2 regions of the Marinomonas sp. A3A genome follow, and region 1 is predicted to be linked to the other one. Evidence: predicted binding sites of a transcription regulator. Region 1 holds the regulator's gene; the other holds the start of a gene.

Region 1 (5,011 bases):
TTTTATAAAGATTTTAGCTCGGTGTTAGCTAAAGCAGAATCGCCAGAAGGCGGCATGATGCTAAATGAGCCAACGCCAACAGACATAGAATGCCCAACCTGCTCTCGACCAATGCAGATCCGTACTGCGAGTACAGGTGTGTTCATGTCTTGTTCTGGTTATGCCTTGCCTCCAAAAGAGCGTTGCAAAGCAACCATCAACTTGACTCGTGGTGATGAAGCGATTGCCGTAGATGATGAAGAAGGCGAATCTAAAGCGCTTATTAATAAGCATCGATGCAAAATTTGTGGCTCGGCCATGGATAGCTATTTAATGGATGAGCATCGTAAACTTCATGTTTGTGGTAATAATCCGGCTTGTTCTGGTTACGAAGTAGAAACTGGTGTCTTTAAAATTAAAGGCTATGATGGCCCGACTCTTGAGTGCGATAAGTGTGGATCAGAAATGCAGCTTAAAACTGGCCGTTTTGGTAAGTACTTTGGCTGTACTAACGATGAGTGTAAAAATACTCGTAAGTTACTGAAGAGTGGTGAAGCTGCGCCACCGAAGATGGATCCAGTACCAATGCCCGATCTTGCTTGTCAAAAAGTAGAAGATCACTATGTGCTTCGTGACGGTGCAACGGGTTTGTTTTTGGCGGCAAGTCAATTTCCACGTAAACGCGAAACTCGTGCACCGTTGGTTGAAGAATTGCTCCCATACATGGATCAAATAGATCCTAAGTATCATTTTTTTGCAAAAGCGCCTAAAAAAGATTCTGAAGGTCGCCCAGCCATCATTCGATATAGCCGTAAGACGAAAGAGCAATATGTCATGACGGAAGAAGAAGGCAAGCCAACAGGTTGGAAGGCATTTTATGTTGGCTCTAAATGGGTGATTGAGGAAGGTAAGAAAAAATGAGCGGAGCCAGTTTAGCTAGCTTAACCAATCAAAAACTCGATACGGCAAGACGCTTTATTAAGCAGAGTCAAGACAGTGATGAGGCATGGTTAAAAGTCGGGCTGGAAAGCTCGGCTATTTTTCAGTTAAGAAGTGCTCTTAATGGTTTGCTGAAAGAAGTCACTGCCGCTTATTCGTTATCTGGGTCGCTGGATGTTGTTAAGTTATTGGTTGAGTCAGAAGATAAGCAAATTGTTATTCCTGTATTGGCAGAGTTGGCGGACTTGTCTTCGCGAACAGATTCCTGGTGTTCTCAGTTGAATCAAGCGTATTTGGTTCAGTTTGAATGCCGTTCTTCTATGTCATCAGTGGTACAAAGTGACAATCTGATTGGCCGTGGAAGTGATGCGGGTGCGTCTGTGAGTTTCTATTTGACCAAGTTGGTCGAATTGGTATTACGTTTTAGAGAAGAGTCATCAGAGTATTGAATATGAAAGAGTCCTACCTAGAAATTGTTGAGCTGGATAATGGCGATATTGTGCTGCGTCCAGCCAGTGAAGATGGTGAGGAAACCGTTCCATTAGCAACATTGCAGATTTCAGATGATACTCGATCTTATTTAAAAGACCGTTACTTTGAGTTGGCAAAATGTATGTTCCATGCGGGCATTGATTTTGTATATTCAGATGATTCGTTTTTTGATGAAGATTCAGAGTATATTGATGACGAAGATTTCCGTCCTAAGATTTTGCACTAAATCATCTTTGATGATGTCGATGGAATGAAGTATGAACTGAAATAAAAAAGCGAAGCCTAAGCTTCGCTTTTTTATTTACAAGGTGCGGATTTGGAGGGTCTTACTTAAAGCCCTTGACGAATCACACCAACAGATAAACCTTCAATGGCGAACTCTTCGCTTTCAAGGTCGACAATGATGTCGTTGAATTCTTCATTCTCTGGAATTAGTCGAACGATACTGCCTTTTTGCTCGAAGCGTTTAACCGTTACTTCGTCACCAATACGGGCCACGACAATTTGGCCGTTGCGCACTGTGGTGGTTTTATGGACGGCTAATAGGTCTCCTTCCATGATTCCGATGTCTTTCATGCTGGTTCCCGAGACAGACAAGAAGTAATCGGCTTGTGGAGAGAACATGTTTGCAGGGATGTTCACATGGGAAGCAATGTTTTCCTGAGCTAAAATAGGGTAACCTGCAGCGACTTTGCCGATAACAGGTAAGCCAAGGTCCGCTGTTGGGTCGTCATTTGAAGCACGATCAATTAAGCGTATTCCCCTTGATGCGCCAGACAGCATCTCTATTGCACCTTTTTTACTTAAGGCCTTTAGATGCTCTTCGGCGGCGTTAGGAGATTTAAACCCAAGCCGGCGCGCTATTTCTGCTCTAGTCGGTGGAAAACCTGTTTCACTAATAAATTCGCGAATGGTTTCTAGTACGTCAGATTGTCTTTTGGTTAATTTAATCATAGGTTATCTGGTTGTTTATACAGTTACTGTTATTATATACAGCATTCCTAACTATACTCAATGATATAAATGCTTTCAGACGAACTAAAAAAACAGATTCAACTTGCATACCGAGCATCTTTAGATGCGAAGTCCCATAAACCAAGGGCTGGACAGCGCCAGATGATTGGTGCGATCGCTCGAACCTTGGGTAACATTAAGCAAGGCTCGGAAGGTGAGCGCCTTGAAGAGAAGCATGTTGCCGTTATCGAGGCTGGAACAGGCACGGGTAAAACCTTGTCTTATTGTCTTGCGGCGATTCCTATCGCAAAAGCCCGTGGTCTCAAATTAATTATTTCTACTGCAACTGTGGCGCTTCAAGAGCAGATTTTGCATAAAGAATTGCCTGATTTGCTTGAGCATACAGAGCTGACTTTTAAATACACTCTTGCGAAAGGGCGAGGGCGTTATTTATGCTTGAATAATCTTGAGGGGTTTCTGAGCTCAGAAGAGCAGTCAATGGACGATATGTTTGCTGGGCTTTTTGAGCAACATCTACATTCAGATGATATCAATACGGTTCTATATCAAGAAATGGACGCAGCTTTGCAAAAAGGCGATTGGGACGGTGATAAAGATAATTGGGCTGGCATCGTTCGAGATCAAGATTGGCGTCGCTTAACCACAGATCATCAGCAATGCACCAATCGTAATTGTGCTAATTATTCGGCTTGTCCATTTTTTAAAGCGCGTGCTGAGATTGAAGTGGCCGATGTGATCGTTGCCAACCACGATTTGGTGTTGGCTGATTTGTCATTGGGCGGCGGTGCAATACTGACACCACCAAAAGAAACCATCTATGTTTTTGATGAGGGTCATCATCTTCCTGATAAAGCGATAGGGCACTTTCGTCATGAAGTTCGTTTGCAGCAAAGCATTACTTGGTTGCGTCAGTTGGAAAAAAATCTGGTTAATTTGAAGCAAGAGCTAACAGACGATGTTAGTTTAACGGGGCAGTTATTATTAAAAATCCCTCAGCAAATCCAAAGCATTGTTAACTTCATCCAATACGCACAGCAAGGTTTAGCTCCTTATATTCAGGGCTTGGGCTTGGACCAAGAAAATAATCAACACCGATTTGAATTCGGTCAGATTCCAGATGAGCTGCGTCAGTTGTCTTATAGTTTGCAAACGTCTTATCAAAAATTATTCAACAATATTGAAAGCATCCAAGACGAATGTAAAAAGACTAAGCAAAATGAAGGGATGGGCGTGACACCTGAAACAGCGGAAACTTGGCAACCAATTTTGGGTGTCATTCTTGGTCGTTTAGAACAATGCATTGGGCTATGGCGTTTGTATTCTACCGTTGATGATCAGAACTACCCTCCTAATGCTCGTTGGTTGGTGTTATCTGGTCAAGGGATGGAGCAAGATATTGAACTCGGTGGTTCTCCTATTCTTGCGGCGAACACATTAAAGCAGCAATTGTGGGATAAATGTTTCGGTGCTGTTGTTACGTCTGCTACGTTGACGGCGTTGAATCAATTTCATCGTTTTAATATGCGCTCAGGTGTGCCTCGCGAGAGCGAATATCTGCGCGTTATTAGTCCGTTTAATTTTCAAGAAAATGGTCTTTTAGTGGTTCCAGATATGGAGAATGAACCTAATAGAGTAGAGCAACATACCGCCGAAATTGTTGCTTATTTAGATAAGCATGTTAATACGGAAAAGGGCAGTTTGGTGTTGTTTTCGTCTCGACGTCAGATGGAAGAAGTGGCTCAGTCTGTGTCTGCTGGTTTGCAAGAAATACTCTTGATGCAAGGTGAGCAATCTAAACGAGTTATTTTAGATTCGCATAAGTCTCGTATCGATGACGGAAAGGGGAGTTTGCTGCTAGGTTTAGCCAGCTTTGCCGAAGGTGTGGATTTGCCAGGTGATTATTTGACCTGCGTGTATATCGCCAAGATTCCTTTTGCGGTACCAGATGATCCCGTTGAAGCGACACTCGCTGAATGGATTCAGAAGCGTGGTGGTAATCCATTTATGGAGATAACCATACCGGATGCCTCTTTACGCTTAGTGCAGGCGACTGGACGGTTACTGAGAAGCGAGAAAGACACGGGTGAAATACATATTTTGGACAAGCGCTTGCGGACTAAACGTTATGGTTTGCAGTTAATTAATAGCTTGCCGCCGTATAACTATCAGTAGCTTTGGAAGGTGCAAATAACAGATTTTTATCCACATGCTGAGATAAGATGTCTTATTCGTACCTTCTCTAGGTTCAACAAAGCGTAAGCAAGGGGTGATAAAGCTTTACCAATTAGGTACACTCCTTGCAAAGATTATTAACCTCAAAACACAATAGAAGCGTATAGATTCCAATATGGAAAACCAAACTCAAGAAGCACCATCAGAAACCACAGCAAAACCAAAACGTACACGTCGCCCAAATAAGCGTCCAAGAAATAATGATGATAGTCCTGCAAGTGTTCAAGCTAATACACAAGTAAGTAATGAGACAAAGCCTGCAGGGAATGCAAACTCTAAAATTTGGTCCATAGAAGATTTTCCTGTTGCTGATGTTGAAGGCAAGATGCGCTTCCACGACTTAAATCTTCCTGATCGAGTGATTAAGTCTATTGCTGAAATGGGGTTTGAATAT
Region 2 (5,011 bases), 350 kb from region 1:
GTGAGCTGGAGATAGTCGAGGCTGATCTTGAAGAAGATTTTAGTCATGCATTTGATGGTATTGATAATGTGATTTTTGTGGCTGGTTCTGGTGGTTCAACAGGTGCGGATAAAACCTTGCTGATTGATTTGTGGGCTGCTAAAAAAGCCGTCGACTATGTACAAAAAACCAATATTAAGCAGTTTATTATGCTGAGCAGCATTGGCGCGGATGATCCTGAGGCAATAGAGTCAGATATCAAGCCTTATTTGGTTGCTAAACATATGGCAGATCAATATTTGATGGCGTCAGGTGTGCCTTTTACTATTGTCCGTCCTGGCCCATTAACGAATGATAAAGGCCAAGGAAAAATCACCATTAAACGGCCGAATAGTCGAGAAGAGATGGCGATTCCGCGAGCGGATGTTGCTAAATCGGTTTTATTTATCCTAAGCAAGGATAATTTGAATGGTAAAATATTCGAGTTGTTTGGTGGTACGTATGATGTCGATAATGTTCTCGTTTAAATAATTGTTAGCGTGTCAGTAATGAAAGGAGCCCTAATATTTTCTCAAGCATTAGGGTTCTTTTACATCTGCCGCTTTTATCTATTAAATCGCTATTCAAATTTCGCCGTCAAGAAGGGCTACGCAGGTGCCGTTTCTTTGGTCTGCTCGCTTTGAGTTTCCTGTAATTTTTCAGCTTGAATACGTTTGTAAATTTCTTCTCGATGAACGCTTATTTTTTGCGGGGCTTTAATGCCGATGCGAACTTGAGTGCCTTGCACTCCTAATACCGTGACTTCCGTATCATCGCCGATATTAATTGTTTCACCGGGGTGTCGAGTAATGACTAGCATAATTCCTATCCTTTGGTTGTTGTCGACACTTTTAAAATACAACTTATATTGTTAGCCTGTCAACAGCTTAGGGTGTTTTTTATTGTCTAATAGGTCAAGTGTTACGGTAGTATGAAGAAGAGAAGTTGTAAATAGTTCAAAATAAAATTCGGGCTTGAGTGACAACGCCTATGATTGCTAAATCGCTGGGAACTTCAATGGGTCTATAGTTTGGGTTGAGTGGAGTTAGGTAAGTTCGCCCAGCGTCGATGACCAATTTTTTAAATGTTACATCTTTACTGTCTACTACTTTTGCGATGATCAAATCACCGCTCTTGGCCGTTAAGCTAGGTTCAACAAGAATTAGGTAACCTTCGGGAACGCTTAAGCCAGAAGGCGACATCATGCTATCTCCCACGACATTTAGCCAAAATGCTGATTTCGACGTAGATGCTGGTGTTTCTATCCAGTCAAATTTTTCTTTGTCTAATTCAGTATTCGGCCATTGAGCAGCTTGTGGTGTTGTAATGACAGGTCTTAGATGGGTTTCTAAGGGTTGTGAAGTGCTGCTGCTATTGGTGTAGCTGGAAGTATTTTCTCTAACTTCGCTTGCCGCTCCTAAAAGTAACCATTCTGCATCGCATTGCAACGCTTTGGCTAAATTGAGTAGCTTGCGCGGATTTTGTGTCCGGCCGTCTTCAATCTTTTGCAACGATTGTTGGGAGATGCCAATACGTTTGGCTAACTCTGCTTGAGTCAGTCTTAGGTCGGTTCTTTTTTGTTTAACGCGTTCTGCAATAGTCATAAGTGAATAATTACAACTTTATCTGTATTTGACAAACAATAAAAACTGTAATCAAATACAGCAAAGGTTGTTAAGGAGGTTATATGTCAGCCATTGCAAAAGCAGTCGAAATTGTAGGAAGCCAAACTGCACTCGCGCAAATATTAGGGGTTAAGCAAGCTCACGTTTGGAACTGGTTACATATCCATAAACGTTCGCCAGCAAAATACATACGGCGTATCTCTTTGGCGACGGAGGGGGAGGTCAGTGAAAGCGATTTGCTTAAAGATCATGAGCTCTAGCTTTATGTTTGGCAGAGGTGGTTAATCTCTCGTCTTTACAAAAATTCGCTAGTTTATTTGCGTGCTTTAAAACATACTGTACGAATATACAGTTTGGATGTTTATTTATGCGCGTTTCTTATCTTGGTACCTCTGAGTCTGCGGCTTTTATTGCAGCAAACAGTGTTCGAATTCCACTTTATTCTGAGTCAGTACAGCTTTCTGATCTTAGTCAGCAGCCTAAAGACAATTCTTTGGATCTGAATGCCTTGTGCATTCCTAATCCTGCGGCGACTTTTTTTGTTCGTGCTCAAGGTGAGCCGATGGAAAGAGAAGATATTCACTCGGGCGATGTGCTGGTAGTTGATCGATCGTTAACGGCGCGTCATGGGGACATTGTTATTGCATTTGAACATGGAAAGATGGCGGTAATGACATTGGAATTAAAGCCTGATGTTTTGCTTCGTCCCAAGAATAAAGCCTACGCAGCGACAGTAACGCCTGTTATTAAAAAAGATGCATCTAGTTTAGAAGTATTTGGTGTGGTTACCAGCGTAGTTCGTCAGTTAGAGCGTGGCTAATCGTCTCCATTTTACTTTTTTATCTGAGCCAATAAAAAACGCCTTCCATTACCTAATAATGAAAGGCGTCGTGGCCATCCGGCCTAGTGTTTTACCGTCACCTCAGAGTCTTCTGAGGTGACAATCTGGTCATCCGTCGCTCGGTTGTTCTCCTGGTGGTATTTGAGCTTTTCCTTTCAGATCACTTTCTAAATCGTTGTTGCCAGCCAAAGGACGAATTTGTCCATTGTCGCGGTAGAAGCCAATATCTTTTAAGTAATGGTCATCAAGCTGACGAAAAGCTTGATTGGTGCGACGAGCTTCGAAGTATTCTTTAGCGGCGTTGAATAGGGCAATGATACTCATAAGTTTTCTCCAAAATATAACATTTAATAGTGTGTTTTGGCGGAACTTACGGGGTGATTTCTTACAGAGGTGACCGCGTAAATTCCGCGGTCAATGGTGTATTACACAGGCATTGAACGCGTAGACAAAGTTTTGCGTACTCGATTATTGCAGCGAGTAGCCATGGAGGAAGTAGAATGATTTAGCGTATAGGTAGTCATTTTGCTTCTCCTTAACTTTGGGTTTTATTGATTGCGTAATGCATAGTGTAAAAATTGCTCGTTTGAGCTTCTTAATTGGGCCTTATTTCGTGACTTATGTCAATCACTTATATTGAAATTACTTTTCTTTTTTTAAGTTGCATAAATACTTTCTTAATGTCAAAAAAACAGTCTGCATGTAGCGATATTGTGGGTGTGTTTTGCTGTACAATTCGTCGCGATTTTCCTGTCCTCTTTTATAGTTAACAAATGTAGTAAGTGACCTCATGGCGACGAAAGCAACAATTTATAAAGCATCGGTTCAAGTATCTGATATGGATCGAAACCATTACCAAAGTTATGAATTGACCTTGGCATTACACCCTTCTGAAACCGAAGAGCGCATGATGGTGCGTTTAGCGGCGTTTGCTTTATTGGCTGATGAGAAAGAAGGCGGCGAGCAATTAAGTTTCAGCAAAGGCATTAGTACTGAAGACGAGCCCGATCTTTGGCAGAAGAATTACTCAGACGAAATTTTGCTTTGGGTAGAGCTAGGACAGCCAGACGAGAAACGGTTACGTAAAGCCTGCGGTCGCGCTCAAAACGTCGTTGTAGTGAATTACAACGATAAGTCCGATATTTGGTGGGAGCAAAACAAAGGCAAGAACAGCCGCTTTGATAACATGCGAGTATTGCGCTTTCCAGAAGCTCAAGTTGAAGCGTTAGCGAAGATCTGTACTCGTTCTATGCAATTGAATGTAACTATTCAGGATAGCGAAATGTGGATTTCTGGTGAGCTAGGCGAATGTGCCATGACACCAATGTGGCGAGGTGAGCAATAAGCTCACCTTCATCCACTATGCGCGTATTGATGTGGTGTTATGCTTTATGCAAAGTGCGTTGGAACAGCGCAACGGCTTTGTTGTAACACTCTAAGGCGAGGGCAGGATCGTAACGATCGCCTTCGTCGCGCATAAATGCATGCTGGCCGTTGAATTCATGCCAAGTGAACAGGCGGTCAGTATCGATCAATTGCTGGTAAATCTTCTGGCGTCCTTCCGTAGAAACATGCGGGTCTTGTTTACCCCACACCATAGTGATTTCGCCTTGAATTTCTTTTGTGCGAGTGAAAGAGTCGTTACCTTCATCGCAAGGAATGGTATTTGAATGAATGTCCGTTGCGTACAAGCAAAAAGCCGCTTGGATACGAGGATTTAGCGCCGCGCGATACGCCAAATGACCACCCAAACAAACGCCCATACTGCCAAATTGCCCCGTACAGTAATCTTGCTGCTCGAAGTATTCCAGCATGGCCACCGTGTCGCTGTCGTGAGCTTCTAATGTTTTAGTGAATTTGTCAGCGTTGCCTTTGTCCTTGCCTTCATCGTCATAGCCCAAGACCGTGCCGATTGGGTTAAGCTCATGAAACACTTCTGGCACAATTACCACAAAACCATGACCAGCCATAATGGCGGCAGAGCGAGCAATCGGTGCCGTTTGTTGGAAAATTTCAGAATAAAAAAAGATACACGGAAAGCGACCTTCGGTTTGAGGGCGATAAACAGTGCAGCGCATGGTGCCGGTTGGCGTGTTAATATCTTGATCGTGACGTTGAATGATCATGGTAATCCTTAAAGCGATTTGTCATTTTCCTACATGATATTCGACCCAACTGGGATGAGCCAGCTGCAAAGCTTTCAAATAGACATAAAAGCTCTTAAATAGATAAAAAACCAAATTTAACCAACGAGTAGAAAGAAATCGTGCGAATTTTATTGATCAGCGCCTACGAAGCCAGCAGCCATAAAGCCTGGGCAAATACTTTGATGAATGGTTTAGATCAGCATGAATGGCACTATTTGTCTTTACCTGCTCGACATTTTGCTTGGCGGATTCGTGGTAACGCCATGAGCTTTGCGTTTGACCCACAATTTAAACCTCAGATAGAGCAAGAGTACGATTTGGTTATCGCCACCTCGATGACGGACTGTGTTGGTTTAAAAGCCTTTTGCCCAAACTTACAG

The links. Region 1 encodes LexA, which represses DNA repair genes until DNA is damaged. Its sites were predicted from a motif close to TACTGTNTANNTANACAGTA; they were not measured.
Region 2: a site for LexA is predicted at 1,978-1,997, ahead of CYL31_RS11810 (S24 family peptidase). Genes of this name have one in related genera too.

What each region holds. Positions count from the first base shown of each region.
Region 1 is NZ_CP025532.1:2,173,996-2,179,006, forward strand. It holds gene topA (type I DNA topoisomerase) at 1-900, shown strand, start outside; gene CYL31_RS10040 (DUF6586 family protein) at 897-1,367, shown strand; gene CYL31_RS10045 (hypothetical protein) at 1,370-1,636, shown strand; gene lexA (transcriptional repressor LexA) at 1,741-2,364, opposite strand; gene dinG (ATP-dependent DNA helicase DinG) at 2,434-4,557, shown strand; gene CYL31_RS10060 (DEAD/DEAH box helicase) at 4,733-5,011, shown strand, end outside.
Region 2 is NZ_CP025532.1:2,523,004-2,528,014, reverse strand. It holds gene CYL31_RS11830 (SDR family oxidoreductase) at 1-506, shown strand, start outside; gene csrA (carbon storage regulator CsrA) at 626-838, opposite strand; gene CYL31_RS11820 (LexA family protein) at 975-1,622, opposite strand; gene CYL31_RS11815 (helix-turn-helix domain-containing protein) at 1,706-1,903, shown strand; gene CYL31_RS11810 (S24 family peptidase) at 2,011-2,463, shown strand; gene CYL31_RS11805 (DUF1127 domain-containing protein) at 2,593-2,808, opposite strand; gene CYL31_RS11800 (YaeQ family protein) at 3,275-3,829, shown strand; gene CYL31_RS11795 (dienelactone hydrolase family protein) at 3,867-4,610, opposite strand; gene CYL31_RS11790 (tRNA-queuosine alpha-mannosyltransferase domain-containing protein) at 4,751-5,011, shown strand, end outside.